DNA from 4 places in the Allobosea sp. NPDC055332 genome. Region 3 is predicted to be linked to each of the others. Evidence: riboswitches for the same ligand, from Rfam matches in the RefSeq annotation. Region 3 holds a riboswitch; each other region holds the start of a gene.
The links. A riboswitch is a leader RNA that binds a small molecule or an ion and turns the genes downstream of it on or off. The one in region 3 is predicted to bind cobalamin.
Positions count from the first base shown of each region.

Region 1: another riboswitch for cobalamin. It lies ahead of ACWIGM_RS25355 (class I SAM-dependent methyltransferase); the one in region 3 lies ahead of ACWIGM_RS24700 (ribonucleoside-diphosphate reductase subunit alpha).
Region 2: another riboswitch for cobalamin. It lies ahead of ACWIGM_RS28440 (CbtB domain-containing protein); the one in region 3 lies ahead of ACWIGM_RS24700 (ribonucleoside-diphosphate reductase subunit alpha).
Region 4: another riboswitch for cobalamin. It lies ahead of ACWIGM_RS16590 (ABC transporter substrate-binding protein); the one in region 3 lies ahead of ACWIGM_RS24700 (ribonucleoside-diphosphate reductase subunit alpha).

Region 1 covers NZ_JBSHMO010000004.1:797,840-804,823, reverse strand. The annotation lists gene ACWIGM_RS25360 (TonB-dependent receptor) at 1-1,772, opposite strand, end outside; gene ACWIGM_RS25355 (class I SAM-dependent methyltransferase) at 1,769-2,527, opposite strand; cobalamin riboswitch at 2,749-2,951, opposite strand; gene phnE (phosphonate ABC transporter, permease protein PhnE) at 3,059-4,690, opposite strand; gene phnC (phosphonate ABC transporter ATP-binding protein) at 4,687-5,478, opposite strand; gene phnD (phosphate/phosphite/phosphonate ABC transporter substrate-binding protein) at 5,500-6,552, opposite strand.
Region 2 covers NZ_JBSHMO010000005.1:610,083-617,066, forward strand. The annotation lists gene cobN (cobaltochelatase subunit CobN) at 1-271, opposite strand, end outside; gene cobW (cobalamin biosynthesis protein CobW) at 276-1,325, opposite strand; gene ACWIGM_RS28430 (DUF1636 family protein) at 1,322-1,747, opposite strand; gene ACWIGM_RS28435 (CbtA family protein) at 1,796-2,551, opposite strand; gene ACWIGM_RS28440 (CbtB domain-containing protein) at 2,562-2,735, opposite strand; cobalamin riboswitch at 2,771-2,950, opposite strand; gene cobU (bifunctional adenosylcobinamide kinase/adenosylcobinamide-phosphate guanylyltransferase) at 3,006-3,518, shown strand; gene cobO (cob(I)yrinic acid a,c-diamide adenosyltransferase) at 3,523-4,134, shown strand; gene cbiB (adenosylcobinamide-phosphate synthase CbiB) at 4,131-5,111, opposite strand; gene cobD (threonine-phosphate decarboxylase CobD) at 5,110-6,114, shown strand; gene ACWIGM_RS28465 (D-2-hydroxyacid dehydrogenase) at 6,220-6,984, shown strand, end outside.
Region 3 covers NZ_JBSHMO010000004.1:657,565-664,548, forward strand. The annotation lists gene ACWIGM_RS24690 (NAD-dependent succinate-semialdehyde dehydrogenase) at 1-914, shown strand, start outside; gene metE (5-methyltetrahydropteroyltriglutamate--homocysteine S-methyltransferase) at 1,089-3,437, opposite strand; cobalamin riboswitch at 3,552-3,754, opposite strand; cobalamin riboswitch at 3,911-4,109, shown strand; gene ACWIGM_RS24700 (ribonucleoside-diphosphate reductase subunit alpha) at 4,223-6,984, shown strand, end outside.
Region 4 covers NZ_JBSHMO010000003.1:46,199-53,182, forward strand. The annotation lists gene glpK (glycerol kinase GlpK) at 1-48, shown strand, start outside; tRNA gene ACWIGM_RS16570 (tRNA-Gln) at 218-291, shown strand; gene ACWIGM_RS16575 (class I SAM-dependent methyltransferase) at 430-1,086, opposite strand; gene ACWIGM_RS16580 (ABC transporter ATP-binding protein) at 1,083-1,862, opposite strand; gene ACWIGM_RS16585 (FecCD family ABC transporter permease) at 1,859-2,902, opposite strand; gene ACWIGM_RS16590 (ABC transporter substrate-binding protein) at 2,899-4,038, opposite strand; cobalamin riboswitch at 4,147-4,357, opposite strand; gene ACWIGM_RS16595 (hypothetical protein) at 4,571-4,765, opposite strand; gene ACWIGM_RS16600 (amidase) at 4,929-6,335, opposite strand; gene ACWIGM_RS16605 (LacI family DNA-binding transcriptional regulator) at 6,325-6,984, opposite strand, start outside.

The sequences.
Region 1 (6,984 bases), 140 kb from region 3:
TACATCCGCTCGACATTGTCGGTGTTGGCGGTAACGGCGGCGCCCTTGTCCTTCATGTCGAAATTATAGGCGCCGTTGGCGAAGACCGACCAGCGCCAGCGCGTATCCTCGAAGCGGGCCAGCTTCAGCAGGTCGCCGTCGAGCTGCAGTTCGAGGCCGCGCACGACGACATCGCCACTGTTGTTGGCGTAGTCCGAAGTATTGGCGACGCCAGGCCGGAGCTGCGTGATGATGCGGTCCGAGATGACATTCTGGAACAGCGCCGTATCGACACGCCAGCCGACACCGAGATAGGTGGCGCCGACCTCGACCTGCCGGCTCGTCTCGGGCTTCAGCGACGGGTTGCCGAAGATGCGCCCGCCGCCGAGCGTGTTGAAGTCCGCGGCGAGTTCGGTCGCGGTCGGAGCACGGAAGCCGGTGGCGTAGCCGACCCGGAAGCTGAGCTGCTCAGTCGCCTTGAAGGTCGCACCGGTCGAGTAGGTCGTCGCCTGATAGTCGACCTCGCGCGGCTGCTGGCCGGCGAGGTTCGGCGTATACTCGAAGCTGGTCGTGCCGAAGCTGCGGCGGATGCCGCCGCGCAGGGTCAGCCGGTCGTCGAACAGCTTCTGCGAATCCTCGACATAGATGGCGTTGACGGTCTCCGACTGGTTGTTGTCCTGCGGCGAGACCGGGGCGAGCGGATTGCCAGGCACGCCGATGCGATCGCGGGTGGACCGCAGCGTGCTGCGCTCCCAGTCCCAGCCGGCGAGGATCTCGTTGCCCTGCCAGAGCGTCGCCCGCGGCTGGAAGCGGGTACCGACGATGTCGAGCTGGCGGCGGTTGTAGTCGGCAGCAGTGCCCGGCGCCGGCAGGCCGGTGCCGCCGCGGATCACCGGCGAGGCCCAGCGGAAATTGTCGACGTCCTGCACGGCATAGCCCTGCAGCAGCCAGCGCACCTGCCCGCCCGGAAGCTGGCCGTTGTAGCTGATGTCGAACGAGTTGTTGTAGCGATCCTCCTGGCTGATCGTGTTGGCGCCGGAGCCGCGGAAGCCGACATCGTAGATGCCGTCGGTACGCAGCATCAGGTCGACGCGATGGTCGGAGTTGATCTGCAGGCCGAGCGCGCCGGTGAGCCCGAAGCGCTTCCAGCCGGTATTGGCCATCGTGGTACCGCCGCGCCCGGAATGGTAGTCGTCGCGGCTGCCGCCGGAGATGCCGGCATACCAGTCGATGCTGTCATAGAGGCCGCCGGTCTGGGCCTTGCCCTGCAACAGCCCCCAGGAGCCGCCTGCCGCCTCGATCATCGTGCCCGGCGCGGTGCGGCCGGTCTTCAGGATGATATTGATCACGCCGCCGATGTTCTGGCTGCCATAGATCACCGAGGATGGGCCGCGCACGACCTCGACGCGCTCGACATCGGCCGGCGAGAGCTTGGAGAGATTGGCGGTGCCGGCGCGCCTGCCGTTGATCAGCACCAGCACCTGGCTGCGGAAATCCTTGCCCTGGCCGTCGCTGGCGCCGCCGCGGATGTTGATCGAGGTCTGCGCCGGCGTCCATTCACTGAAGAAGCCGACGGCGTTCTCGGCAAGCAGGTCGGTCAGCGATTTCGCCGAGGAGTGCTCGATCTTCTCGCGCTCGATCACCTGGACGGTGCCGGGGATCTGGCTGCGCAGCTCGGGCCGGCCGGTGGCGGTGACGACGAGTTCGTCAAGCTTGATCTCGGCCTGAGCGAAGGCCGGCACCGTCAGCAGCAGGAAGGGAAGCGCGACGGCGGCAAGATGGCGGGCAGTCATGACAGGGTCCAGACGAGGATGGCCGAGCGGCGATGGCAGGAGAGGCACAGGCCGCCTTCGGTCGGCACAGCCTGCTTGCTGAGATGGGCGATGAGCTCGGGCCGGCGCGGATCACCCGGCACCCAGCCGAGCCGGTCCGCCTGGAAGGCGGCGAATGCCGGCAGGTCGGAGAGCACGAGCGAGAAGGTCCAGTCGATCGCATCCATCCGGTCGGGCTGGCTGCCCCCCAGCTTCGGCAGGACAAGGTCGATGCCGGGCGTCTCGTCCTCGCCATGCCATTCGCGCGGCAGGCAGGCGGCGAGGATCAAGCCTTTCGGAGCCTTCTGCGCCGGTACCGCCCAGATGACCTGGCGGCGCGCCCATGTCCGGCAGCGCGCGAGAAAGGTGAGCGGGTCGTGGAAGTAGCCGGGCATCGTCGCTGCCAACACCGTGTCGGCAGCCTCGCAGACGACGCGCTCGTCATCCCAACCGAACGGAATGACGCGGGGCCGCCGTTCATGCACAGCAAGCCGCGCCTGCATTACCGGCGACGGCTCGATCGCCGTCCAGGCGCGGCCGGGTTCGAGGAGCGCCGAGCCGAGCTGGCCGCCCCCGGCCCCGACATCGACGAGGTCGCCAATGTCCAAAGCCAGGCGGCGAATGAGCGGCGCCACGCGCACCGCATAATCCGAGGTGTCGATCGCGCTGGCGTAGAGCGCGAGGGGGTCGAGCGGACTGTTGTCTCGCCCGGCGGAGACAGGGAAAGCAGAGGTCATGCCGTGCCTATGAATGATATGTTATATCATTACAATAGATCATGCCCGTAAAAGGCACGGCCTGCCCTGTTCGAGACCAGGCCTCGCAGCCTGCGCTTATATGCATCGTCACCGTCGTCAGCCCCTCGCTATGCGGGACAGGGCTGCTCGGGAGCGCGGCAATGACGGCGGCGGAAGCGGCCGAAGATGCCAGCGATCCGCCGGACACCCCGCCCGCGCGACATCAATACGCCGTCGGGGCAGGTCTCCTGGCTCGCGGATCAGCGCTTCCGACCGTCTTCCCAGCGCGTGAACGCCAGTGACGTTGTGGTCGGAAACTCACCGCTTACAGTTGCGGGGGCAGCTCCGGATTGGGCGCGAACGCCGCACCGGATTCCCTCTTAGCTTCGGATCGCTCCGAAGACCTCGACGCGCGTCAACCTATATGGCGGGATTGTGGCGTCAACCCGCAACGCTGGCATCGCCGCGCAGGCTGTGGATGGCCGTCATGGGCACAGCGGAAACCGCCAGCTATCGGCCAACCGCAAGCCCTCAGATCACCTTCGCCCGCAATGTGGCGGTGACGATCTCGGTCACAACCACCACCGCGAAGATCACGACGAGCACGAGCCCGACCTGGTCCCAGTAGAGATTGTCCATCGCGGCCTGCAGGGCGACGCCGAGGCCGCCGGCGCCGACCAAGCCGAGCACGGCGCTCTCACGCACATTGATGTCCCAGCGGAACAGGCTGACGGCGAGGAAAGCCGGCTTCACCTGCGGCCAGAAGCCCTTGAGCAGGACGGAGCGCCGCGGTGCCCCGGCGGCTCGCAGCGCCTCGATCGGGCCGGGCTTGGCCTCCTCGATCGCCTCGGCCAGGAATTTTCCGGTGAAGCCGATCGAGTGGACCGCGACCGCCAGCACGCCGGCGAGCGCGCCGGGGCCGAAGACGGCGACGAAGAACAGCGCCCAGACCAGCGTATGCACCGAGCGCGTCGCGACCAGGATGAAGCGGCCGAGCGTGTTGACCCAGGCCGAGGAGGAGATGTTGCGGGCGCACATCAGCGCGACCGGCGTCGCCAGCAGGATCGCCAGGATCGTGCCGAGCGTTGCGGTGTGCAGCGTCTCGATCAGCGCCTGCTGCACGGTCTTGGGGAAGTAAGCCCAGTCGATCGGCCACATCCTCGCAAAGAGGTCGACCGTCTGCGCCGGCGCGTCGTAGAGGAATTCGGGGATCACCTCGATGGTCTGCAGCGACCAACCGAGCGCCAACGCAGCGGCCGCCCAGAAGGCGAGACGCATGCTGCGCTCGGCCGTGGTGAAACGGTGCCAGACCGGGCCGGAGGCGCCCTGCTTGACCTCGCCGCTCGGAGCCTCGTCCTGATAGACCCGGCGCATGAAGGCGGAGAGGATCTCGCCGGCCATTACCGCCAGGATGATCGCGATGATGATGGTCAGCACGAAGTCGTAGTCGAAGCGCTGGAAGGCGGTGAAGAGGGTGGCGCCGATGCCACCGCCGCCGACCAGGCCGACCAGGGCGGAATTGCGCAGGTTCGAATCGAGCTGGTAGGCGGCAAAGCCGATGAAGCGCGGCAGCACCTGCGGCACCACGCCCATGGTGACGACCGACAGGAAGGGCGAGCCGGCGGCGCGTAGCGCCTCGATCGGCTTCATCGACATCTCTTCGATCGCCTCGGCGATCAGCTTGGCGATGAAGCCGATGGTCGCGACGATCAGCGCCAGGATGCCGGCGAGCGCGCCGAAGCCGACCGCCTTGACGAAGAGGATGGCGACGATGACCGGGTGGAAAGTCCGGCAGAGCGCGATCAGCCCACGCGCCAGGATCGTCACCGGCAGCGGCATCAGGTTGCGCGCGGCGCAGAGGCCGACCGGCAACGCGAGCAGCACGCCGGCGCCGGTCGCGATGATCGCGATCTGCAGCGATTCCAGCATGCCCTGCGCGAGCAGCTGCATCTTGTCGTGCGCCAGGTTCGGCGGGAACATGCGGCCGAGGAAGCGCGCGCCATTGCCGAGGCCCTGGACGAAGCGCTCCCAGCGGATGTCGACGATCCCCGCCGCATAGATCACATAGGCAACGAACAGCAGTGCGCCGAAGCGCAGCGGCCAGTTCGGCGGGAAGGCGCGGCTGCGCAAGCTGGTGCCAGCGCTGACAGGAGCGGCGCTCATTCCATCCAGCCTTCGCCGCCATAGATCTCGGCGAGATGGCTGTCCCGCAGCCCGGCCGGCGGGCCGTCATAGATCACGAGGCCCTTGGACATGCCGATCATCCGCAGCGCATAGCGGCGGGCCAGCGCCACGTTGTGGATGTTGACCAGCACGGGGATATTGCGCTCGCGCCCGACCTTGGCGAGCAGTTCCATGATCTCGACCGAGGTCTTGGGATCGAGCGAGGAGGTCGGCTCGTCGGCGAGGATGAGATCGGGCTCCTGCATCACCGCGCGGGCAATGCCGACGCGCTGGCGCTGGCCGCCGGAGAGCTGGTCGGCGCGGCGGGTGGCGAAATCGCCGAGGCCGACCGATTCCAGCAGCGCGAAGGCGCGCGCGATGTCCGCCTCGGGGAAGCGCCGCGTCCAGGCACGCCAGACCGGGACATAGCCGAGCCGGCCGCAAAGCACGTTCTCGATCACCGTCAATCGCTCGACCAAGTTGTATTCCTGGAAGACCATGCCGAGGCGCCGGCGCGCAGCCCTGAGAGGCTCGCCTTGCAGCTTCGCCAGATCGGTTCCGCCGAGCATGATCGAGCCGGAGGTCGGGTCGACCAGCCGGTTAATGCAACGGATCAGCGTCGACTTGCCGGTGCCGGAGGGGCCGATGATCGCGACGATGCCGGGCTCGGAGACACTCAGTGAGATGTCGCGCAGGACCGGCTGACCCTTGCGGTACTCCTTGACGAGGTTGCGGATGACGAGCGCCCGGCCATGGCCGGGCGCCTCTGCTGCGGGGAGCGCGCTCATGAGCTTGCTATGGCTTTCGTGTCAGGGAGCCTTGGCCGGCGCGGGCTGCTGCGCCTTCTTCTTGGCAAGCTCGTCGGCCTCGCGCTTGGCCTCGGTGTCATAGGCCGACTTGTTGTAGGGCGTGCCCGACTTCTCGGCGACGTCGCGCACGACCGCCCAGTCCTTCTGGTAGGTGATCGGCAGGAAGCGGTCGTCGCCGTTGAACTCCTTGGTCATCTCCGGCGTGAAGCGGAAGGAGAAGAAGCAGTCGGTCAGCTTCTTGGCGAGCTCGGGCTTGAGGTCGTGCGCATGGGCGAATGACGAGGTCGGGAAGATCGCGCTGCGATAGATCTCGCGCGTGTCGTCCTTCTTGATCGTGCCGCGTACGATCATGCGCTCATAGACGTCACCGGCCACGGCGCCCATGTCGTAGTCGCCAGAGACCACGCCGAGGATCGACTTGTCGTGGCCGCCCGACATCAGCGGCTTGTAGTCCTTGTCGGCCTCGAGCCCATGCTCGGGAAAGAGCACGCGCGGGGCGAGATTGCCCGAATTGGATGAGGGTGAGGTGTGCGCGACCTTCTTGCCCTTGAGGTCGGCGAGCTTCTGGTAGGGACTGTCCTTCTTCACCACGGCGACGAGATTGTAGCCGCGCACGCCCGCGGCCGAGCCCTTGGCGGCGAACGGGATTGCGCCGGCGAGGTTGACGGCAAAGCCCGTCGGGCCGGTCGAGAAGCCGGCGAAGTGCAGGCGGCCGGAGCGCATGGCCTCGATCTCGGCCGAGTTCGACTGCACGGGGTAATAGACGATGCGCTTGCCGGTGCAGGCGGCGAGATGGTCGGTCAGCGGCTTGAAGATGTTGGCGTAGACGGCGGGGTCCTCGACCGGCGTATAGGCCCAGACCAGCGCCGACGGATCCTTCTGCTTCGAGGCGTCGGTCGGCACGTCGGCGACCAGGTCCTTGTTGGCGTCGCAATACATCGTGTCGAGCTGGCCGCGATTGGGGCAGGCGTCCTGCGCCTGCGCCGCCCCAGTGAGACCGAGGCCCAGCAGCAGCGAGGTCGTGGCGGTTAGGCAAGTCAGCATCTTGGTCATAGTCGGCGTCTCTCCCGGTCGATCTTGATTATGAGCTGGCTATAGTATGTGACACGGAACTGTCATATTCCAGCCGCGTGCAGCGCCAAGTCTTACGACTAAAGTTGCGTTATCCACCGCAATAGCCGGCCTGATCGCAGTCCGGATGGCGGGACGGGCAGCTTCACGACCTTTCTTGTACCGCGGCGCGATGCTGTCCGCTGGAAAGACGCAGCGACGGATTCTGCAAGAAGACTCCGGCTCTTGGATCGGTCCGGACGGGGGTCCGCCTGTTCGTGGCCGCCGCTTACTCAAAAAGAGAGCCGGCTCAGCGCTCGGTTGGGTATTGCCGGTAAAGGAACGGCCTCTCACCAGTTCGTCCGGCAGGCGGCAGAGAGCGGGATGGCACGCTTGTGCTTTTTGTGACAGTTTTGCGACAACGGCGATCCGGAT
Region 2 (6,984 bases), on a different contig from region 3:
GGAGATAGTCGAGCCCGCCGAGGCAGCGCAGCAGCACGAAGCGCGAGCTGGCGAGGGTCTTCTCGATCAGCAGGTCGATCGAGAGCGGGTGCTTGAAGCGCCGGAGCGGCACGAGGCGCAAGGTCAGCCCGCTATCGGGCGCGGCCGCCGCCAGTGCCGAGAGGTCGCTGTCGCTGAAGGAGAGGACGACGAGGTCTCCCGGCGGCAAAGCGAGGTCGACGGCGTCTTCGCCGTCGTCGAGCCTCACTTCGCTGGTCGGGAGAAGATGCATCGCATCAGCCGGCGAGCGCCGCTTCCACGGCGGCGCGGTCGAAGCCCTTGAGGCCGATCACCACGAGCCGGCCGTCGCGCGGCTCATTGGCGCCCCAGGCCCGGTCGTAGTGGTGGCCAACGCGCCGGCCGACGCCCTGCACCACGAGCCGCATCGGCTTGCCGGGAATGCCGGCAAAACCCTTGAGGCGCAGCACGCCCTCGGCCTCGGCCGCCTTGGCGACACGGGCGACGAGTTCCTCCGGCGAGCCGGCCTGCGGCAGCGGCAGCGCGACGCTGTCGAAATCGTCGTGGTCGTGATCCTCGCCCTCGCCGTGATGCGAGGGACGCGCCGCCAGATCGGCTTCGGCTGCGGCTCCCAGCCCGATGATCAGCGCCGGCTCGACCTTGCCATGGGCGGTCTCGACCACCTTGATCGCCTTGGGCAGGTGCTGGGCGATCTCGGCCTTGACGCGCTCGCGCCCTTCGGCGTCGACGAGGTCGCTCTTGTTGAGCAGGATCAAGTCGGCGCAGAGGATCTGGTCCTCGAACACCTCCTCCAGCGGGTTGTCGTGATCGACCGCCTGGTCCTGCGCGGCCTGCGCCTTCAGCGCCTCGGGATCGTCGGCGAACTGGCCCTCGGCCACCGCCGGCCCGTCGACCACGGCGATGACGCCGTCGACGGTGACGCGCGAGCGGATCGCCGGCCAGTTGAAGGCCTTGACCAGCGGCTTCGGCAGAGCGAGGCCGGAGGTCTCGATCAGGATGTGCTGCGGCGGGTTTTCCCGGTTCAGCAGCTTTTCCAGCGCCGGCACGAAGTCGTCGGCGACGGTGCAGCAGATGCAACCGTTCGGCAGTTCGACGATGTCGTCCTGCGTGCAGCCTTCGATGCCGCAGCCGGCGATGAAGGAGCCGTCGAAGCCGAGATCGCCGAACTCGTTGACGAGAACGGCGAGGCGCTTGCCGCCGGCGTTCTCGAGCAGATGCCGGACGAGGGTGGTTTTGCCGGCGCCGAGGAAGCCGGTGATGATCGTGCACGGCACCTTGCCGAGCGTCGTGGTCTGGGGAGCGTTCATTCGTTTGATCCTTGTGTGCGCGGCAGGGGAGGCACGCGCGCGACCACGCCCTTGCGGAACGGAGCGGGTCTTTCTTTCCAGGGAACGATGCCGTTAGCGCTGGCGGCGAATTTCTCCGCCCCGCTGACGATCTCGTCGAGATGAAGACCGGCGTCGAGATCGCCGATCAGATAGGTCCACTTGCCCTCGGCCGCGAGCGCGATCGTGCAGGGCCGCTTGCAGACGGAGAGGCATTCGACCGGGATGACGGCGATGCCGCTGCCGGCCATGCGCTCGGAGAGCGCTGCCGCAAGGCCGATGCCGGGTTGGTCATAGCCTTCCGGCAGATCCTCGCGCTGGCGCCGGCAGACGGTGCAGACATGGATGGTGCAGCCCGGTTCCTGCCGGACTTGCGTCGCGAAAGCGAGATCGCCTTCGAGCATCAAAACGCCTCCTTGGGCTGGCGCGGCCGTGGTCGGCCGCGCGAGGCGTCAGGCGACCGCGGTGGCGGTGCTGCGGCGCGTGGCCCAAGGCCAGAGCACGCCGACGGCAAAGCCGGTGACGAGCCAGAGCGCGGCCTGGATGGCGAGCGAGAGCGCGGCGAAATGCGCGGCGATCTCGGCCGGCACCTTGCTCTCCGGCGCGGCCGGATGCGGCGCACCGATCAGATGCGGCAGCAGTAGCGCCAGTACGGCGAGCGCCCGCGCCCAGGAGGCTTCGACCCGCAGGAAGACGAAGAGCGCGCCGGCGGTGACCACCGCCGTGAGCAGCCACCAGAGCTGGCGGTGCTGCAGTTCGGCCGCGGCGGAGCCCGGCAATTCGGGCGCCAGCCCCATCGCCGGGGCGAGCCCGAAGGCGAGGAAGCCGCAGACGGCCCAGGCCAAGGCCCGGCGCTGGTCGATATGTTCGTTCGCGGCGATCATCCCGGCAAGAAGCAGGGCGGCGAAGCCGATCGCAGTACCGATCGTCACCAGGCTGGTTAAGGCGGTGCGCTGCAGGCCGTCCTGCGGCTTCCATTCATGCTCGCCGGTGTGCTCGGCCCCGGCTTTCGGGTCGTTATGCGCGAGCTGGATGCGGGCCTCGCCCGAGAACGCGGCCTGCACCGGCCCGCTCGGCGCACGCAAAGCCGCCTCATAGGTCTCGGCCTTGAGGATCAGCGGGGTGGTGGTGACGTGCTGGAGCGCCGAGATCAGCAGCCCAGCCAGAAGCCCGGCCAGAATGCTGACCGTGAGAACACGCGTGACCATGTGCTTCCCCTCAATGACAGGGAAAAGCGAGGCCGTGACGGGTGTCGTGCGCCGCGTTGTGGACAGTGGACGAGGCAGCGAAGCCGACGGTGTAGATCAGCACGAAGCCGAGGATCAGCGCGGCAGCGACGGCTTTCGCCCGCTCCGAAACGCTGGCCTGGCTGGTGACGGTAGCCGTATTCATCTGGTTCTCCTTGGCCACCCCACCGGCAGCCTGCTGGACGACATCGAAAGACGGCAGGTCTCCTGGCTCACGGCTTGGTGTCCTGCTCCGCCTTCCCGGGAAACCCAGTGGCCGATGGCGCAGGACGCGCCGCTTACAGTTGCGGGGGCAGCCGCGGTCCTTCACCGCGTTCCCTTTTCACCTCGTTGTCGAGGCACCGTCATCGACGATCATTAGCCACAGGCGCGGTGCTGTGCAATGCACGATGATCCTTGAAAGCGAATGGTAGACATGACCCTCCCTCCGCTCACCCTCGTCCTTGGCGGCGCCCGTTCCGGCAAGAGCCGTCATGCCGAGGCGCTGATCGAGGCTCTGCCGGCGCCCTGGACCTATATCGCCACCGCCCAGGCCTATGACGACGAGATGCGCGCCCGCATCGCCGAGCATCGCGCCAGGCGCTCGCGCGACTGGCTGACGGTCGATGCGCCGGTCGCGCTGCCCGAGGCGATCCGCAATGCGCGTGTCGGGCAACCCATCCTGGTTGACTGTCTGACGCTCTGGCTGACCAATCTGCTGCTGGCCGAGCGCGACATCGCGATCGCGACCGGCGAGCTCGTGGCGGCTTGCCGCGAGGCGAGTGCGCCGGTGGTACTGGTCTCCAACGAGGTCGGCCTCGGCATCGTGCCGGACAATGCGCTCGCCCGGCGCTTTCGCGACGAGGCCGGCCGCCTGCATCAGCGGCTTGCGGCGCAGGCCGGGCGCGTGGTCTTCATGGTCGCCGGATTGCCGATGCAGGTGAAGTGACGCGATGACGAACGAGGCCGAGGACGCCGCCCGCCACAAGGCGAAGATGGAAAAGCGCAAGGCGGTGCAGGACGCCAAGGTCGCCGGCAAGGCGCTGGAAAAGGGCCTGCTGATCGTCAACACCGGCCCGGGCAAGGGCAAGTCGACCGCCGCCTTCGGCCTGATCCTGCGCGCGCTCGGCCATGGCTGGCGCATCGGCGTCGTACAGTTCATCAAGGGCGCGTGGTCGACCGGCGAGCGCAAGGCGCTGGACGCCTTCGGCGACCAGGTCTCCTGGCATTCCATGGGCGAGGGCTTCACCTGGGAGACGCAGGACAAGGCCCGCGACATCGCCGCCGCGACGCGAGCGTTCGAGAAAGCCAGGGAGTTGATGGCGGATGAGAGCATCCGGCTCCTGGTGCTGGACGAGCTCAACATCGCCCTGCGCTACGATTACCTGCCGCTGGCCGAGGTGGTGGCGGTGCTGCAGGCCCGCCGACCCGACCTCCACATCGTCGTCACTGGCCGCAACGCCAAGCCGGAGCTGATCGAGGCCGCCGATCTGGTCACCGAGATGACGCTGGTGAAGCATCATTTCGCCGCCGGCGTGAAGGCGCAGGAGGGGATCGAGTTCTAGAGGGCGAGCGCAGCCGCGCTTCCAATTCCTGCCAGCCCCCAGAGCAGCAGGCAGGCGCGCCGGTAGAGGGCGAGCGCCCGTCGGATATCTGCGGCGGTTGCTTCCGCCCGGCCATCGCCCATCCAGCCATCCTCGACCCTGACCGCACCGTAGATGCGTGGGCCGGCCAATCGCAGGCCGAGGGCACCCGCCATCGCCGCTTCCGGCCAGCCGGCATTGGGCGAGCGGTGGCGTCCGGCATCACGGCGAACCGCGCGCCAGGCCGCGCCGGCATCGGCCTGCCGGTCGAGCGCCGCGGCGGCAGTCAGTAGCAAGGCGGTCAGCCGCGAAGCCGGCAGATTGACGAGATCGTCGAGCCGCGCCGCCGCCCAGCCGAAGGCGAGGTATCGCGGCGATTTGTGGCCGATCATCGAATCGGCGGTGTTGATCGCCTTGTAGAGCGCCCCGCCCGGCAGGCCGCCGAGGCCGAGCCAGAAGGCCGGCGCGACGATGCCGTCGGAAAAATTCTCGGAGAGGCTCTCGATCGCGGCGCGGGCGACGCCGGCTTTGTCGAGGCTCTCCGGATCACGACCAACGATCATCGCGACCGCCTCGCGCCCGCCGGTGAGGCCGCCTTGCTCCAGTCCCTCAGCGACGCGGGCGACATGCTCGTGCAGGCTGCGCTGGGCGAGCAGAGACGAGGCCAGGAATGCCAGTGGCAGCAGGGCGAACGGTGCAGCGAGGCGACAGAGCGCGACCAGCCCAAGCGAAACTGCGAGCGTCACCCCAAGCAGAATCAGGAGCGCAGCGACGCCGGCCATTCGCCGCATCGCGAAGCTCATGGCTTCGCGGTTGAGGCTGCGGTCCAGCCAGCCGATCAGCGCGCCGATCCAGGTGACGGGATGGCCGATCCATGCGAACAGGCGCGCCGGATAGCCGATCGCCGCCTCGATCAGGAGGGCGGCGAGGAGGAGCGGCAGGCTTGCGGAGAGCGACATGGCGGCTGGGGAGACGAAGGAAGCGATCTGGCATGGCGGCGATCTCGCCACGGCCCAGGCGCTGTTTCCGCAGGCGCCAAAACCCTGGATCGATCTCTCGACCGGTATCAACCCGATCCCCTATCCGCTTCCGGAGCTGCCGTTAAGCCTGTGGCAACGCCTGCCGGGCAAGGCGGAGGAGTCGGCGCTGCTGTCAGCGGCCCGCAAGGCCTACCGGATTCGCGCTGAAAGCGGCATCGTCGCGGCGCCCGGCACGCAGATCCTGATCGAATTGCTGCCGCGTCTGGTCCCGGCCGCGAATGTCGCCGTGCTTGGGCCGACCTATGGCGAGCATGCGCCGGCCTGGCGCAAGGCGGGAGCGACGGTGCGCGAGATCGATGATTTCGTCGAAGCCGGCGATGCCAATGTCGTCGTGCTGGTCAACCCGAACAATCCGGACGGGCGCATCGTTGCACAGGAAACGCTGGTCAGGCTGGCCGGTGCGCTCGCGGCGCAAGGCGGCCTGCTGGTGGTCGATGAGGCCTTTGCCGACTTTGCGCCCGAGATGAGCCTGTTGCCGATCCTGCCGAAGGGGGCGTTGGTGTTGCGCTCCTTCGGCAAGGCCTATGGGCTGGCGGGCCTCAGGCTCGGCTTCGCGGTCGGTGAGACGCACTTTACCGACGCCTTGCAGGTGATGCTCGGCCCCTGGGCCGTGGCGGGGCCAGCGCTGCATGTCGGAGCGGTCGCGCTCGGCGATGCGGAGTGGCTGTCGGCAGCAGGCGAGGCCCGCGCTGCCGACAGCAGGCGTCTCGATGATCTTCTCGTCCCGCTTGGCCGGATGATCGGCGGCACGGTGCTCTATCGTTTGCTTGAAACATCGCAGGCGCCGGACCTGTTCGAGCGGCTTGGCCGCGCCGGCATCTATGTCCGCCGCTTCCAGCACGATCGCTCGCGCCTGCGCTTCGGCTTGCCAGGGGACGAGATGGCCTGGGTGCGGTTGGCACGGGCGCTCGCGCCGGCCTGAGCCTTGCTGCGCGATCCCTGCAGCCGGCGCATGCGGGGGAGTGCGGGACGAAGCGGCGCCCCGACGCTATCGTCGGGCAATTCCAGCGATCCGGAGATAAGACGCATGCAGCCCTGGCCGAAGCAGTCCGCCCTCACCATCGGCTTCGCCCATGCGGCCTATCAACTGCGCGACGAGTATCTCGCTCGCAATGGCGCGGCGGCGAGCTTCGAGGTCCGGACCGTCGACGATCTCAAGGCCCGCGCGGCGGAGGCCGACGTCCTGGTTGTCTCCGGCCTCTGGCGCAACGAGATCCTGGATGGCTTGGGCAAGCTGCGCTTCATCCAGTCGATCAGCGCCGGCACCGACCAGTTCGACAAGCAGAAGCTGGCTGCGGCGGGCATCCCGCTCGCCAGCGCCCAGGGTGCCAACGAACGCGCCGTGGCTGAGCATGCGATCTCGCTGATCCTGGCGCTGGCGCGCCAGCTTCATCTCGCCCGCGACAACCAGGCGAAGGCATACTGGCGGCCGATGATCGGCGATCGCTCCCGCCGCGAGGATGAGCTCGGCGGCCGCACGCTGGTGATCGTCGGGCTCGGCCGCATCGGCCTCAGGCTCGCGGCGATCGCCTCGGCCTTCGGCATGCGCGTCATCGGCGTGCGCCGCCGGCCGGGCTCGGAGCCGAATGTCGAGCGGATCGTGCCGCCGTCTGATTTACACAAGGCGCTTGCCGAAGCTGATTTCGTTGCGCTGACCTGCCCACTGACGCCGGAGACGGAAGGGCTGATCGATGCCGCAGCACTCGCGGCGATGAAGCCTTCAGCCTATCTGATCAATGTCGCGCGTGGCCGCGTCGTCGACGAGCCGGCGCTGATCGCGGCGCTCGAGGCC
Region 3 (6,984 bases):
CGGAGCAGACGCCGCTGACCTCGACGCTGATCGCGGAGGCCTGCGCCGCCGGCGGCGCACCGGCGGGCACCGTCCAGATGCTCTTCGGCCCGGCCGAGACGATCACGCCCGCCCTGATGGCGGCCGAAGAGGTGCGCAAGATCTCGCTTACCGGTTCGACGCGCGTCGGCCAGATGCTGCTCGCCGAGGCGGCCAAGACCGTCAAGCGCTGCTCGATGGAGCTCGGCGGCCACGCGCCCGTCGTGATCTGCGAGGACGCCGACGTCGACAATGCGGCGGCGCTGTGTGCGCAGTTCAAGTTCCGCAATGCCGGCCAGGTCTGCATCGCGCCCAACCGCTTCTATGTGCATGAGAGCCTGGCCGAGCGCTTCGCCAATGGCATGGTCAAGGCCGCCGAGGCGCTTGTGCTCGGCGATAGCCAGGACCGGGCGACGTCGATGGGCCCGCTGACGCTCGCCAGCCAGCGCGACCGGATCGAGACACTCTCGGCCGATACCGCGGCCTCGGGCGCACGCCGCCTTACCGGCGGGCGACGGCCCGCCAGCCGCAACAAGGGCTTCTATTTCGAGCCGACGGTTTTCGCCGATGTGCCCGACGACGCCCGCATCATGCGCGACGAGCCTTTCGGCCCGTTGGCGCCGATCGCCACCTTCCGCGATTTCGACGATGCGCTCGAACGGGCGAACTCGACCCCTTATGGGCTCGCCGCCTACGGCTTCACGTCCAGCCAGCGTTATGCCGAGGCGCTCAGCGCCGGTCTCAGCGCCGGCATGGTCGGGGTCAACACCTTCATGATCGCCCATGCCGAGGCGCCGTTCGGCGGCATCAATCATTCCGGCATGGGACGCGAAGGCGGCCGGCAGGCGATCCTCGATTATCTCAACGTCAAACTCACGCATTTCATCTCGACGTGAGATGACCTCGATCGGCTGGCCGACAAGGCCCCCAAGCACCCATCGCTCGGTTTGGTGAAATGCGCCAGAAGCGGACATTGGAGGTCTGCCCGAAAGCAGACCTCGCTGAACCGTGTCAACGCCCTGTGCTTGGCACTTTTCCGGCGACTTAGAATGTATCCGTAGCGCGTGTCGTTAAGGTTTAGCCCGCCGGATTTCCCGCGCGGCCTGCACCATGTTGACGAGTGCCGGGCGGACCTCATCCCATTTCCGGGTCTTCAGGCCGCAGTCGGGGTTGATCCAGAGCTGATCGTCTTTCAGCCGTTGGCGCGCGAGCCTCAGGAGCTCGCTCATCTCGGCGACATCCGGCACGCGCGGCGAGTGGATATCGTAGACGCCCGGACCGATCTCGTTCGGGTACTTGTAACCGACGAAGGCGTCGAGCAGCTCCATCTTCGAGCGCGAGGTCTCGATCGAGATGACGTCGGCGTCCATCGCCGCGATCGCGTCGATGATCTGGTTGAACTCCGAATAGCACATATGGGTGTGAACCTGCGTCTCGTCGGCGACGCCGGAGGCGCAGATGCGGAAACTCTCCACCGCCCAGTCGAGATAGTGCTTCCAGTCACCACGACGCAACGGCAGGCCCTCGCGTAGAGCCGCCTCGTCGATCTGGATCATCGCCGCACCGGCCTCTTCCAGATCCAGGACCTCGTCGCGGATCGCCAGCGCGATCTGCTTGGAGGCCTCGCTGCGGGGCAGGTCATCGCGGACGAAGGACCAGTTCAGGATGGTGACCGGCCCGGTCAGCATCGCCTTCATCGGCTTGCTGGTCAGCGACTGGGCATAGCGCCACCACTCGACCGTCATCGGCTTCGGCCGCGAGACGTCGCCGTAGAGGATCGGGGGACGCACGCAGCGCGAGCCGTAGCTCTGCACCCAGCCATGGCGCGTGAAGGCAAAGCCGGCGAGCTGCTCGCCGAAATACTGCACCATGTCGTTGCGCTCGAACTCGCCATGGACGAGCACGTCGAGGCCGATCTCCTCCTGCCAACGCACCGTGCGCGCGGTCTCCTCGCGCAGGAACTGCTCGTATTCGGCGTGGCCGAGCTGACCCTTGTCATGGGCGGCCCGGGCCTTGCGGACCTCCGGCGTCTGCGGGAAGGAGCCGATCGTCGTGGTCGGGAACGCTGGCAGGTTGAAGCGCGTGCGCTGCAGCTTCGCGCGTTTGGCGAATTCGCTCTCGCGGCGCCCGAAGGCCTCGGTGACCGCGGCCATCCGCTCGGCGACCGCCTTGTGGTTGACCTTCGGCGAGGCTTTGCGTGCGGCAGCTGCCGCGGCCGAGGCGGCCAAGGCTTCCTGGACGCTGTCGCGCTCGCCACCGAGCGCGCGACCGAGCGTCGAGAGCTCGCCCATCTTCTGGACGGAGAAAGCGAGCCAGCCCTTTACCTCGGAATTGAGATTGGTCTCGAGCTCCAGGTCGATCGGGCTGTGCAGCAGCGAGCAGGACGGCGCGACCTGAACATGATCGGTGCCGCGCCTGGCGATCACCGGCTCGATCTTCGCGAGAACCTTCTCGAGATCGGCCTTCCAGATATTGCGGCCGTCGACCACGCCGAGCGAGAGCACCAGGCCGCGCGGCGCCTTGGCAAGGACCGCGTCGAGCTGCTCGGGCACACGGACGAGGTCGAGATGCAGGCCGGCGACCGGTAGGGCCACCGCAGTGTCGAGATTGTCGCCGAGCGCGCCGAAATAGGTCGCCAGCATGATCTTCAGCTGCGGCAGGGCGTGCGCGATCGTCGCATAGGTCCGGCGCAGCGCCTCGCGGGCCGGCTCGTCGAGATCCAGAACGAGGCAGGGCTCGTCGATCTGCACCCATTCGGCGCCGTTGGCCGAGAGCCGGCGCAGCGCGTCGATATAGACCGGCAGCAATTCGCCAAGCAGCGAGAGCGGATTAAAGGCCGGATCCTTGGCCTTGCCGAGCTTCAGGAAGGTGACTGGGCCGAGCAGCACCGGGCGGGTCTCATAGCCGAGCGCCTTGGCTTCGCGATATTCCTCGACCGGCTTCAGCGAGGCGAGCTCGAAGCGCTGTCCGGCTGCGAACTCTGGCACCATGTAGTGATAGTTGGTGTCGAACCACTTGGTCATCTCCTGCGCCGGGACGCCGTGATGATGGTCGTGGTCGTGATGAGCGTGGCCACAGGAGGTGTGCGCCTCGACATCGCCCTGCGAGCTGCGGGCCATGGCGAAATAGATGCCGAGCGGCACCGGGCCGCCCTTCCAGCCGTAGATCGCCGGGATCGCCCCGACCATGACGCTGGTGTCGAGCACCTGATCGTAGAAGGAGAAGTCGTTCGACGGGATCACCGTGATCCCTTGCGCCTTCTGGCGTGCCCAGTTGGCGGCGCGCAGGCCGGCCGCGGTTTCAAGCAGAGACTGCTCGTCTGACTTTCCGGCCCAGAAGCTTTCGAGCGCGGTCTTGAGCTCGCGGCGCGGACCGATGCGCGGTGTGCCGAGAGTGGCGACATGTACTGATTGAGACATAGGCTTAACCCCAACAAGTTGGGGGCAAAGGCCAAAGCGGACGCGGGACGAAGACCGGCCGAACGCAAGTCCGGGCGGAGCCGCCAAGCGCACCACCGGGACACCCCGCCCGAGGACGTTCATGGTGTCGGGGCAGGTCTCCTGGCTCACGGGTCGTCGCTTGTGCCCGTCTTCCCAAGGCTGGAGAGCCTCAGTGACATCGGGGGGCAGCAAGCTCGCCGCTGACAGTTGCGGGGGCAGCGCCGGCATCACACCGGCTTCCCTCTTAGCTCCGATGCGGCAAGCCGTGCCGGAGAACCTCGACGCTTGATCATGGCGCGCCAATCGCCAGTCGTCAATAATAAATATAAAGACATCTTTATGTCTCCATGTTCATACCTTTCTCGAACGCTGAGGCCGAGATGTCCTCGCTTTCCACATGCGGTCGAGGAAACCCGCGCGCACGACCAGTTGACAGCGCATGTGCTCATAGCACTAAATCTGGTGGTCGATGGTCTCTCGAATCGCAAGATCGAGAGCTAAGAGGGAAGCCGGTGAGAGACCGGCGCTGCCCCCGCAACTGTCAGCGGTGAGTTCGCGTCCATTCGAGTCACTGAGGCCTTCGGGCTTTGGGAAGACGGACGCGAGCGGTGACCCGTGAGCCAGGAGACCTGCCGCGACCCTAGTTTACGTCCTCGGGCGGGGTGTCCCGGTGGTGCGCTTGGCAGGTCGCGGCCTTGGGTTGCCGCGCGCCTTCTCGACGCAACCGCTCGGCCTTTGCCCTCAACATCTTGGGGTTGATGCCGATGTCTCTGTCTCTCGAAGCGGAACGGCCAACGGCCGCCTTGCCGGTTACCGCTGCGCCGCAAAAATCGGTCGCGAACGAGCCCGGCTATCAGATCATTCGCCGCAATGGCGCGGTGACGCCATTCGATCCGGCGAAGATCGCGGTGGCCCTCACCAAGGCCTTCCTCGCGGTAGAGGGTTCGAGCGCTGCCGCCTCGCGCCGAATCCACGATGTCGTCGCCGAGCTGACCGAGCAGGTCGTTGCCGGGCTGACGCGCCGGGCCGCCTCTGGCCGCACATTCCATATCGAAGACGTGCAGGACCAGGTCGAGCTGGCGCTGATGCGGGGCGAGCACCACAAGGTCGCCCGCGCTTATGTGCTCTATCGCGCCGAGCGGGCGCAGGAGCGGGCGAAGGCGCAGGCCGAAGCAAAGCCTGCAGTTGCCGCGGCTCCCTCCCTGCAGATGAAGCTCGCCGACGGGACCTTCGTTCCGCTCGATGCTGCCCGCCTCGACAAGGTCGTACGCGAGGCCTGCGTCGATCTCGACGGCGTTTCTCCCGAGCCGGTCCTCACCGAGGCGCGCCGCAACCTCTATGACGGTATCTCGCTCGACGAATTGGCGCTGGCGCCGATCCTCGCCGCCCGCACGCTGATCGAGAGCGAGCCTAACTATTCGAAAGTTTCGGCCCGCCTCTTGCTCGACAAGCTCCGGCGTGAGGCGCTGAGCTTCGCCTACGGCCAAGCCGAACAGGCGACGCAAGCCGAGATGGCCGGCCGTTATGGCGAGTATTTCGAGGCCTATCTGAAGGTGGGCATCGAGAACGAACTGATCGACCCCGAGCTCGGCCGCTTCGACATCGCCCGCATCGCCGCGGCGCTGAAGCCGGAGCGCGACCTGCAGTTCGACTATCTCGGCTTCCAGACGCTCTACGACCGCTATTTCCTGCATGTCCGCGGCAACCGCTTCGAGCTGCCGCAGGCCTTCTTCATGCGCGTCGCCATGGGCCTCGCCATCCGCGAGATCGACCGTGAGGGCAGGGCGATCGAGTTCTACGACCTGTTGTCGTCCTTCGACTTCATGGCCTCGACGCCGACCCTGTTCAATTCGGGCACGCTGCGGCCGCAGCTCTCCTCCTGCTTCCTGACCACGGTCGCCGACGATCTCGACGGCATCTTCAAGGCGGTGAAGGACAACGCGCTGCTCGCCAAATATTCCGGTGGTCTCGGCAATGACTGGACGCCGGTGCGCGGTCTCGGCGCCCATATCAAGGGCACCAATGGCGAGAGCCAGGGCGTCGTGCCGTTCCTGAAGGTCGCGAACGACACCGCGATTGCGGTCAACCAGGGCGGCAAGCGCAAGGGTGCGGTCTGCGCCTATCTCGAGACCTGGCATGTCGACATCGAGGAGTTTCTCGACCTCCGAAAGAACACCGGCGACGATCGTCGCCGCACCCATGACATGAACACGGCGAACTGGATTCCCGACCTGTTCATGCAACGCGTCGAGGCCGGCGGTGACTGGACCCTGTTCTCACCTGACGAGGTGCCCGACCTGCACGACCTCTACGGCAAGCCGTTCAAGGACGCCTATGAGGGCTATGAGGCGAAGGCGGCTCGCGGCCAGATCAAGGTCTTCAAGCGGATCAAGGCGCTCGATCTCTGGCGGCGCATGCTGACCATGCTGTTCGAGACCGGCCACCCCTGGATCACCTTCAAGGACGCCTGCAATCTGCGCTCGCCGCAGCAGCATGCCGGCGTGGTGCATTCCTCCAACCTCTGCACCGAGATCACACTCAACACCTCGGCCGACGAGGTCGCGGTCTGCAATCTGGGTTCCGTGAACCTCGCTGCGCACGTTTCGGCGCTGGGACTTGATCAGGCGCGGCTCCAGCGGACCGTGACGACCGCGATGCGGATGCTCGACAATGTCGTCGACATCAATTTCTACACCATCCCCGAAGCGCGCCGTTCGAACCTGCGCCATCGCCCGGTCGGTCTCGGCATCATGGGCTTCCAGGACGCGCTGCAGAGCTTACGCCTGCCGACGGCATCGGAGGAGGCCATCGCCTTCGCCGACAGCTCGATGGAGGCAATCAGCTTCCATGCGATCTCGGCCTCGGTCGATCTTGCCGCCGAGCGCGGCCGCTATCCGAGCTTCGAGGGCTCGCTCTGGTCGAAGGGCATCCTGCCGATCGACTCGCTCGACATCCTCTCGGAAGCGCGTGACGGGGATGTCGAGCTCGACCGCTCAGCGACGCTGGATTGGGAGAGCCTGCGTCAGCGGGTGAAGACCACCGGCATGCGCAACTCGAACTGCATGGCGATCGCGCCGACCGCGACGATCTCCAACATCGTCGGCGTTTCGCAGTCGATCGAACCGTCCTATAGCCAGCTCTACGTCAAGGCGAACATGTCGGGCGACTTCACCGTGATGAATGCCGGGCTGGTCCACGACCTGAAGGCGCGCGGTCTCTGGGACGAGGTCATGGTCTCGGACCTGAAGTACTACGATGGCAAGGTCAGTCAGATCGACCGCGTGCCCGATGATCTCAAGGCGCTCTACGCCACCTCATTCGAGATTCCGACCGAGTGGCTGATCCGCGCCGCCGCGCGCCGGCAGAAGTGGATCGATCAGGGCCAGTCGCTCAATCTCTATATGGCCCAGCCCTCCGGCCGGAAGCTCGACGAGGCCTATCGGCTGGCCTGGCGGCTCGGGCTGAAGACGACCTACTATCTGCGCGCGCTGTCGGCGACCCATGTCGAGAAGTCGACGCTGAAGGG
Region 4 (6,984 bases), on a different contig from region 3:
GTCGCCGGCTGGCGCGATGCGGTCAGGCGCACGCTCAGCGCCGGCTGAGCGTTTCTGCAGGCCGATGCCCGTCCGGCCGGCGCTGGCAATTGTTTCCAGGTTGTCGCGCAGGGCGCCGTGACCAGCTTGCATGTCGAAATCGTCACAGAAGGCTTGCAACCCGGCGCGAGGTTGTTTAGATCGCGGCCATCCGACGCGTCGCAGACAACGCGCCCGTTGGGGGATCGTCTAACGGTAGGACCCCAGACTCTGACTCTGGTTGTCTAGGTTCGAATCCTAGTCCCCCAGCCACTTTCCGGTGGCGCCAAGAAGCCAAATAGCGTCAAGCGTTGCCATCGTCGGGGCGATTGCCTCGGCCGCCAGGACGCTTCCGCCCTGGCCGCAGCGAAATTGCGATCGAAAGCCGGCGCCGCTAGCGCGACGCGCGGATCAGCTCTTTGTCGCCGTCAGCACGAACATCGGCACGTCGCCGGGATAGGGCGAGGCCGGGAACAGATGCTGCCAGCTTCGCGCCGGGCCGAAGCCGGCTTCGCTCAGCATCGCCCTGGCATCGTCTTCGGTCAGCCCGTCATGGCGCGGCAGGCTGGCGGTGAGCGCGTCCGGATAGGTCGATCGGTATTGCGGTGCGATCGACCAGAGCCCGTCGGAGACAAGCACCCGCCCACCCGCGCGCAGGACAAGGTGGGCCTTGCGCAGCGCTGCCATCGGCTCGGGCAGCGTCCAGAGCACATTGCGCAGGGTCACGATGTCCGCCGAACCTGGGGCGAACGAAGCCTCCTCGATCAGGGCCTGTTCGAAGGCGACGTCGAGTCCGGAGGCCGCGGCGGCCTGCCGAGCAACGATAAGCATCCCGGCCGAGCCGTCGCAGGCCCGCACGCGATGTCCCAGCGATGCGGCGATCAACGCACAGGCGCCGGTACCGGTACCGAGATCGACGACGTCCTTCGCCTCCTCGGCTTCGAAGGCGGTTGCGAGGACGTCGCGCCAGAGCGAAGCTTGGGCGACATGCGAAGCGACGCCGTCGAAAGCCGGCGCGCGCCGGGTCCAGTAATCGGAAACCTGGGTCTGTGCCTCGGCCGGCTTCATGACTGCCTCCGTTCCGGTTCGATCAGATATTCGATGTGCCGGCGTCCCGACGCGCCCTGACGAATCGAGACTGCGACGCCAAAAATGCGCTGGATCGCCTCGGCGGTCAGCACCTCGTCCGGTGCCCCGGCCGCCTGCAGCCGCCCTTCGTGCAGCAGCGCGATCTCGTCGCAGAACATCGCCGCGAGGTTGAGGTCGTGCAGCGCCATGATGCAGGTGATGCCGAGGCGGCGGACCAGGCTCAGGATCGAGAGCTGGTGCTGGATGTCGAGATGGTTGGTCGGCTCGTCCAGGATGAGCTCGCTCGGTTCCTGCGCCAGCGCGCGGGCGATATGGACCCGCTGGCGCTCGCCGCCTGAGAGCGTGTGCCAGAACTGGTCGTGCCGCTCGCTGAGCCCGACCCTTGCGAGCGCCTCGTTCACGGCCGCCTCGTCGGCGTCGCTCCAGGAGGCGAGCGCGGCGCGATGCGGTGTGCGGCCGAGACGGACGACGTCGCAGACGGAGAGCTGGATCTCTGTCGTCGCCTGCTGCTCGACGAAGGCCAGGCGCCGGGCGAGCTCGCGGCGCGGCACGGCAGCGATATTGCGCTCGTCGAGGGTGACGACGCCGCTCGCGACATTGCGCAGGCGGCAGAGCAATCGCAGCAGGCTCGACTTGCCCGAGCCGTTCGGCCCGATCAGGCCGAGCACCCGGCCGGGTGCCGCCTGCAGCGTCACCCCGTCGACGATCATCCGGCCGGCTGCGCCCCAGCGCACCTCACGCGTGGCGAGCGTCATGCCGGCCGCCTTGCCCGATAGAGGATGAGCGCAAAGACCGGCGCCCCGAACAGCGCCGTCACCACGCCGATCGGCAGGATCTGCTGCGGGATCAGCACGCGCGACAGGATGTCGGCGAGGATCATGAAGATCGCGCCGACAACGAGGCAGGCCGGCAGCAGACGGGCATGGCCGGAGCCGACCAGGAAACGGGCGGCATGGGGGATGATCAAACCGACGAAGCCGACCGTGCCGACAATCGAGACCATCACTGCGGTCATCACGGCGGTTGTCGCGAAGAGCACGACCTTGACCCGCGTCACCGCGACGCCGAGTGAGGCGGCGGCATCGACGCCGAAGGCGAAGGCGTCGAGTGCCTTGGCGTGCAGCATGCAGATGCCGAAGCCGATGAAGGCGACCGGCGCCGCGATCCACAGATCCGGCCAGCGCACGCCGCCGAAATTCCCGAGCAGCCAGAACATCACGCCGCGTGCCTGTTCGGCGCTGGCCATCGTCGTGACGATCGTCGCCGTCGCCGCATTGAAGAGCTGCGAGGTGGCGACGCCGGCAAGAATGACACGATCGCTCGCCCCGCCCGCACCCGTCGCCAGCAGGGCGACCACGGCAAGCGCGGCGCAGGAGCCGATGAAGGCGCCGGCCGAGAGCGTCAGCGCGGTGCCGCCAATGCCGACGCCGAGGATCAGCACCGCGACGGCGCCGGTCGAGGCGCCAGCGGAGATGCCGAGAACATAGGGCTCTGCCAGCGGGTTGCGCAGCAGCGCCTGCAGGATCGCGCCCGAGAGCGCGAGCGCGCCGCCGCAGAGCCCGGCCATCAGCGCCCGGCTCAGGCGATAATCGAAGATCACGCCCTGCTGGATCGCGCTCACCGGAAAATCGAGCTTGAACAGCCCGTTGCCGAGCGCCCGCAGCGCGGTGCCCAGAGGAATGCGCATCTCGCCGATCGTCACCGCCAGCGCCACCGAGATGGTGAGCGCGACGAGCGAGGCCAGCGCGATCGCGATCCGCGCCGGCCAGTTCGGGCCGTGGGCGGCGTGGCTCAAGGGGAAAGGCCGAAGCCGGAGATCGCCTTGGCGAGCGTCTCGATGCCGTCGACCGTGTCGAGCCCGGCGCGGGTCGCACCGACATCGAGGATCACGATCCGGTTGTTCTTCACCGCATCGAGCTTGCTGGCGACGGGATCGGTCTTCAGGAAATCGAGCTTCTTCTCGATATCGTCGGCCGGGAAGCGGCGGCGATCCATCTTCACCGTGACGATCACCGCCGGGTTGGCGCCGGCGATGCTCTCCCAGCCGACCAGCGGCCATTCCTCATTGGTGCTGATGATGTTGCGGGCGCCGAGCTTCGACAGGATATAGGCCGGCACGCCGTTCTTACCGGCCATGAAACCGTCGCCCTTGATGTCGCGGCTGGAGAACCAGACCACGACCGGCACGTCCCTGGCCTTGAGGCTGGCGACGGCCGCGACCGCCTTGTCCTCGCGCGCTTTCAGCTCGGCGACGAGCGTCTCGGCCCGCTCGGCGACGTCGAAGATCTGCCCGAATTCGCGGATGTTGCGATAGACCAGCTCCATCGTGAACATCTGGGTGCGCACGCCGTCGCCCGCGCCGGAATTGTCCTTGCCGATGCAATCGGTCGGCGAGACATAGGTCGGTACCTTCACCCCCGCGAACTGGGCGCGCTTGCCGACGATGCCGTTCGGCCCGACATGCCATTCGAACATCGCGGTGACGAGGTCGGGTTCCTGCGCCAGCACCGCCTCGAAGCTCGGATCATTGTCCGCGAGGCGCTTCACCTTGGCGTTGACCGCTTCATAGGGTTTTGCGACCGGCGAGAACCACACCGCCGTGCCGACGACACGGTCGCCGAGGCCGAGTGCGTAGAGGATCTCGGTCTGGGTCTGGCCGATCGCGACGACGCGCTTGGGCGGAGCGGTAAAGGTCACGCTTTCGCGGCAATTCTCAAGGGTCAGCGGGTATTGCGTCGGTGCGGCGCAGGCCGCGCCCGCGGCGAGGAAGCCGAGGAGCCCGGCGATCGGCAGGCGGAGACGGCGAGCGAACTGGTGCGGGGTCGGCACAGAAGCAACCTTGATTGTTACAATGTTGCATTTCTGATAGGACTGGCTGCGCTCAGCCGTCAAGGTCTCCGCGATGGCGCGGGCGGCAATCTGCATGAACATGGATTTCATCGCTCCCCGAGATGACGAACGAGGAGCTGCGCAGGGGCGTGGATGGATGGAGGCCAAGGCCGCCATCGACACACAGCTCCGGAACACCCCGTCCGAAAGACGTCTTCGACGACCGGGGCAGGTCTCCTGGCTCGCGGGTCGATGCCGGTTCCGCCCGGCCTTCCCGGCGCCAGATGCGCCAGTGGACGATGGACAGAGAGCTCGCCGCTTACAGTTGCGGGGGCAGCCTCGGCTTCGGCGCTGGGCGCCCCACCGAATTCCCTCTTAGCTCCGGGGGACAGCCCGGAGAACCTCGATCGCGGCTCAACCTATAGGGCCGGGCCGAACCGTCAAGCGCCGCTGGTGATCGCCGTCGTGACGCCGGTGTCGGGGATCGCAAGGTCCTGGCCGTGTTTCGGGCGGTTGCCAGGCCAGGAGCGAGCCGCCCCGCAAGCCAGCTGGATCGTCGCGAACCGGCCTCTCCGGATGACGATGATGGTCCGGCCTCACCGCGATCGACGGCGAGGTCGGCCGGAGCCAAAGCTCAGCAGGATCGGCACTCGAACGGGCTGATCCGGGCCTGGCCCTGCAGGACGACGATCCGCTCCGCGACGCCATTGGGTTTGACGCGGATCACCCCGTCATCGGCGCATTCGTCGAGGAAATAGGCGGGGAGCCCGGCACGAAGGGCCTTCTCGATCGATTGCTTACGAAACTGCTTCAGCTTCTCGGTATCCATGGCGAAGCTCCGTTGCGCGATGCGGCGAGGGCCCCTTTCGAGTAGCGATTTGGGTAGTCTCGTGGCCTGTTCAAGCCCTGGCCGTCTTGACGGAGCCGTCATCGGCGCCACGGCGAGGCGATCTTCGGCGCCGATCGATCTCCTGTGAACTGTCGCGCTCGGCTCAGTGCGGATCGATCGGCGCGGTCGGCAGTGCGAGCTCGCGCTCGATCCAGGCGGCGAGCCTGAACAGGTCCGCTTCGCGCCGGCCATGCGACAAAATCTGGATGCCGATCGGCAGGCCTTCCGGCGAGAAGCCGATCGGGATTGCGATCGCCGGAAGCCCGGTCAGCGACCAGATCGCGGTGATCGAGATCCAGTCGAGATAGTCCTGCATCGGCCGGCCTTCGATCTCGGTCGGGAACAGCGTTTGCGCCGGGAAGGGCAGGACCTGTGTTGCCGGGCAGACCAGGAAGTCGTGCTCGTCGAGGAGATCGACGGTGCGGCGGTAGAGTTCGCTGCGATAGCGATTGGCCGCGACGATCGCCGCTCCGGATTGATCGCGGCCGCGAACGAGATCGGCCATCACCGGCGCCGGGAACTGCTCGCGATGGGTATCGAGCAGGGGCTCCCAGGTCGCGAAGAAGCCTTCGCCGCGCAGCGCCCGAAACGCGTCCATCGCTCCGGCCACCGAGGGAGCGCCGCGATGGACGATGGTTCCGGCCTTTTCCAGCAGCACCGCGAAACGGTCCAGGGCATTCCGGATCGCCGGAGCGATAGGTAGCTCGCCGAGATCGGCGGACAGGGCGACCCGGGCCGGTCGCCTCGGGTCCTGCGCGGCGGCGAGGAAGAGCGGCTCGTGCGATGGACTGGTCAGGAAGTCGCCGGGATCGAAGCCGGTCATCGCGTCGAAGAACAGCGCAAGATCGGCGACGTCGCGCGCCATCGGTCCTTCGACGGCGATGGTGTCGAACGGATCGGCGAGGCGCTTGCGCGGAATACGCCCGGGGGTGGGGCGCAAACCCGTGACGTTGCAGAAGGCCGCGGGGATACGCAGGCTGCCGCCATAATCGTTGCCATGCGCCAGCCAGGCTTCGCCGGTCGCCAGCGCGACGGCCGCGCCGCCGGAGGAGCCGCCGCAGGTGAGGCGGATGTCGTAAGGGTTACGCGTCGTGCCGTGGACGCTGTTGGTGGTCTGCGCACCGCCGAGCTCCGACAGGTTCGACTTGCCGAGCACGACCGCGCCATTGGTCTCCATCAAGGCGACGGTGCGGTCGGAAGCTTCAGAGATCCGGTCGCGGAAGATCGAGGTTCCGCCGGTGTTGCGCACGCCGCCGACGTCGTTGTTGTCCTTCACGACGATCGGGATGCCGCCCAGAACGCTGCTCTGGCCGGCGCGCCGCTGAGTGTCCTGTTCTGTGGCCTGCGCCAGGGCCCGCTCGATGCAGAGCGTTGGCACGGCGTTGACCAGCGGCTCGACGATGGCGAGGCGCGCCTGCGCCGCCTGGACGAGCTCGACCGAGCTCACCTTGCCGGCCTGCAGCAGCCCACGCACGGCTACGGCACTGAGCGACGTCAGATCATTCGCCATGGAAGCTCCGGATGGGCTGGGGCGCACCGCAGGAGCGGCGGACGATGAGATCCGCTGGCATCACGACGGTGCTGCCCGGGCCGAGCCGCGTCCCGGCGATCCGCTGGGCCAGCATGTCGAAGGCTGCCTCGCCCATGGCGCGAACCGGCTGGACCATGGCGGTGAGTCGCGGCTGCACTGCATCGGCCCAGGGCAGGTCGTCGATGCCCACGAGCGATATGTCGTCGGGGCAGGCCAGGCCGCGATCGGCCAAAGCTTTCATCGCGCCGATGGTCATGAGGTTGTTGGTCGCGAGCACGGCCGTCGGCGGGTCGTCCTGCGCCAGCAGGTCGGAGAGCGCCTCGACGGCCGGCTGCTCCTGGAAGCCGGCATCGCGAACAAGCGCCGGATCGAAGGGGAGGCCATTGGCCAGCAGGGCCTCTCGATAGCCCTGCATGCGATCGGCCGCGGTCCTGAGAATCTCCGGTCCATTGATCAGCGCGATGCGCCCGTGTCCGCAAGCAATCAGCTGGCTCGTCGCTTCGAAGCCTGCTTTGCGGTTGTCGAGGGTGACGGCATCGTAGCCGAGCCCGTCCATCGCCCGGTCGACCAGCACGATCGGTACTTCGAGCTGCGCGAGGAGCGAGGCGCGATGGATCGAGACCGCACC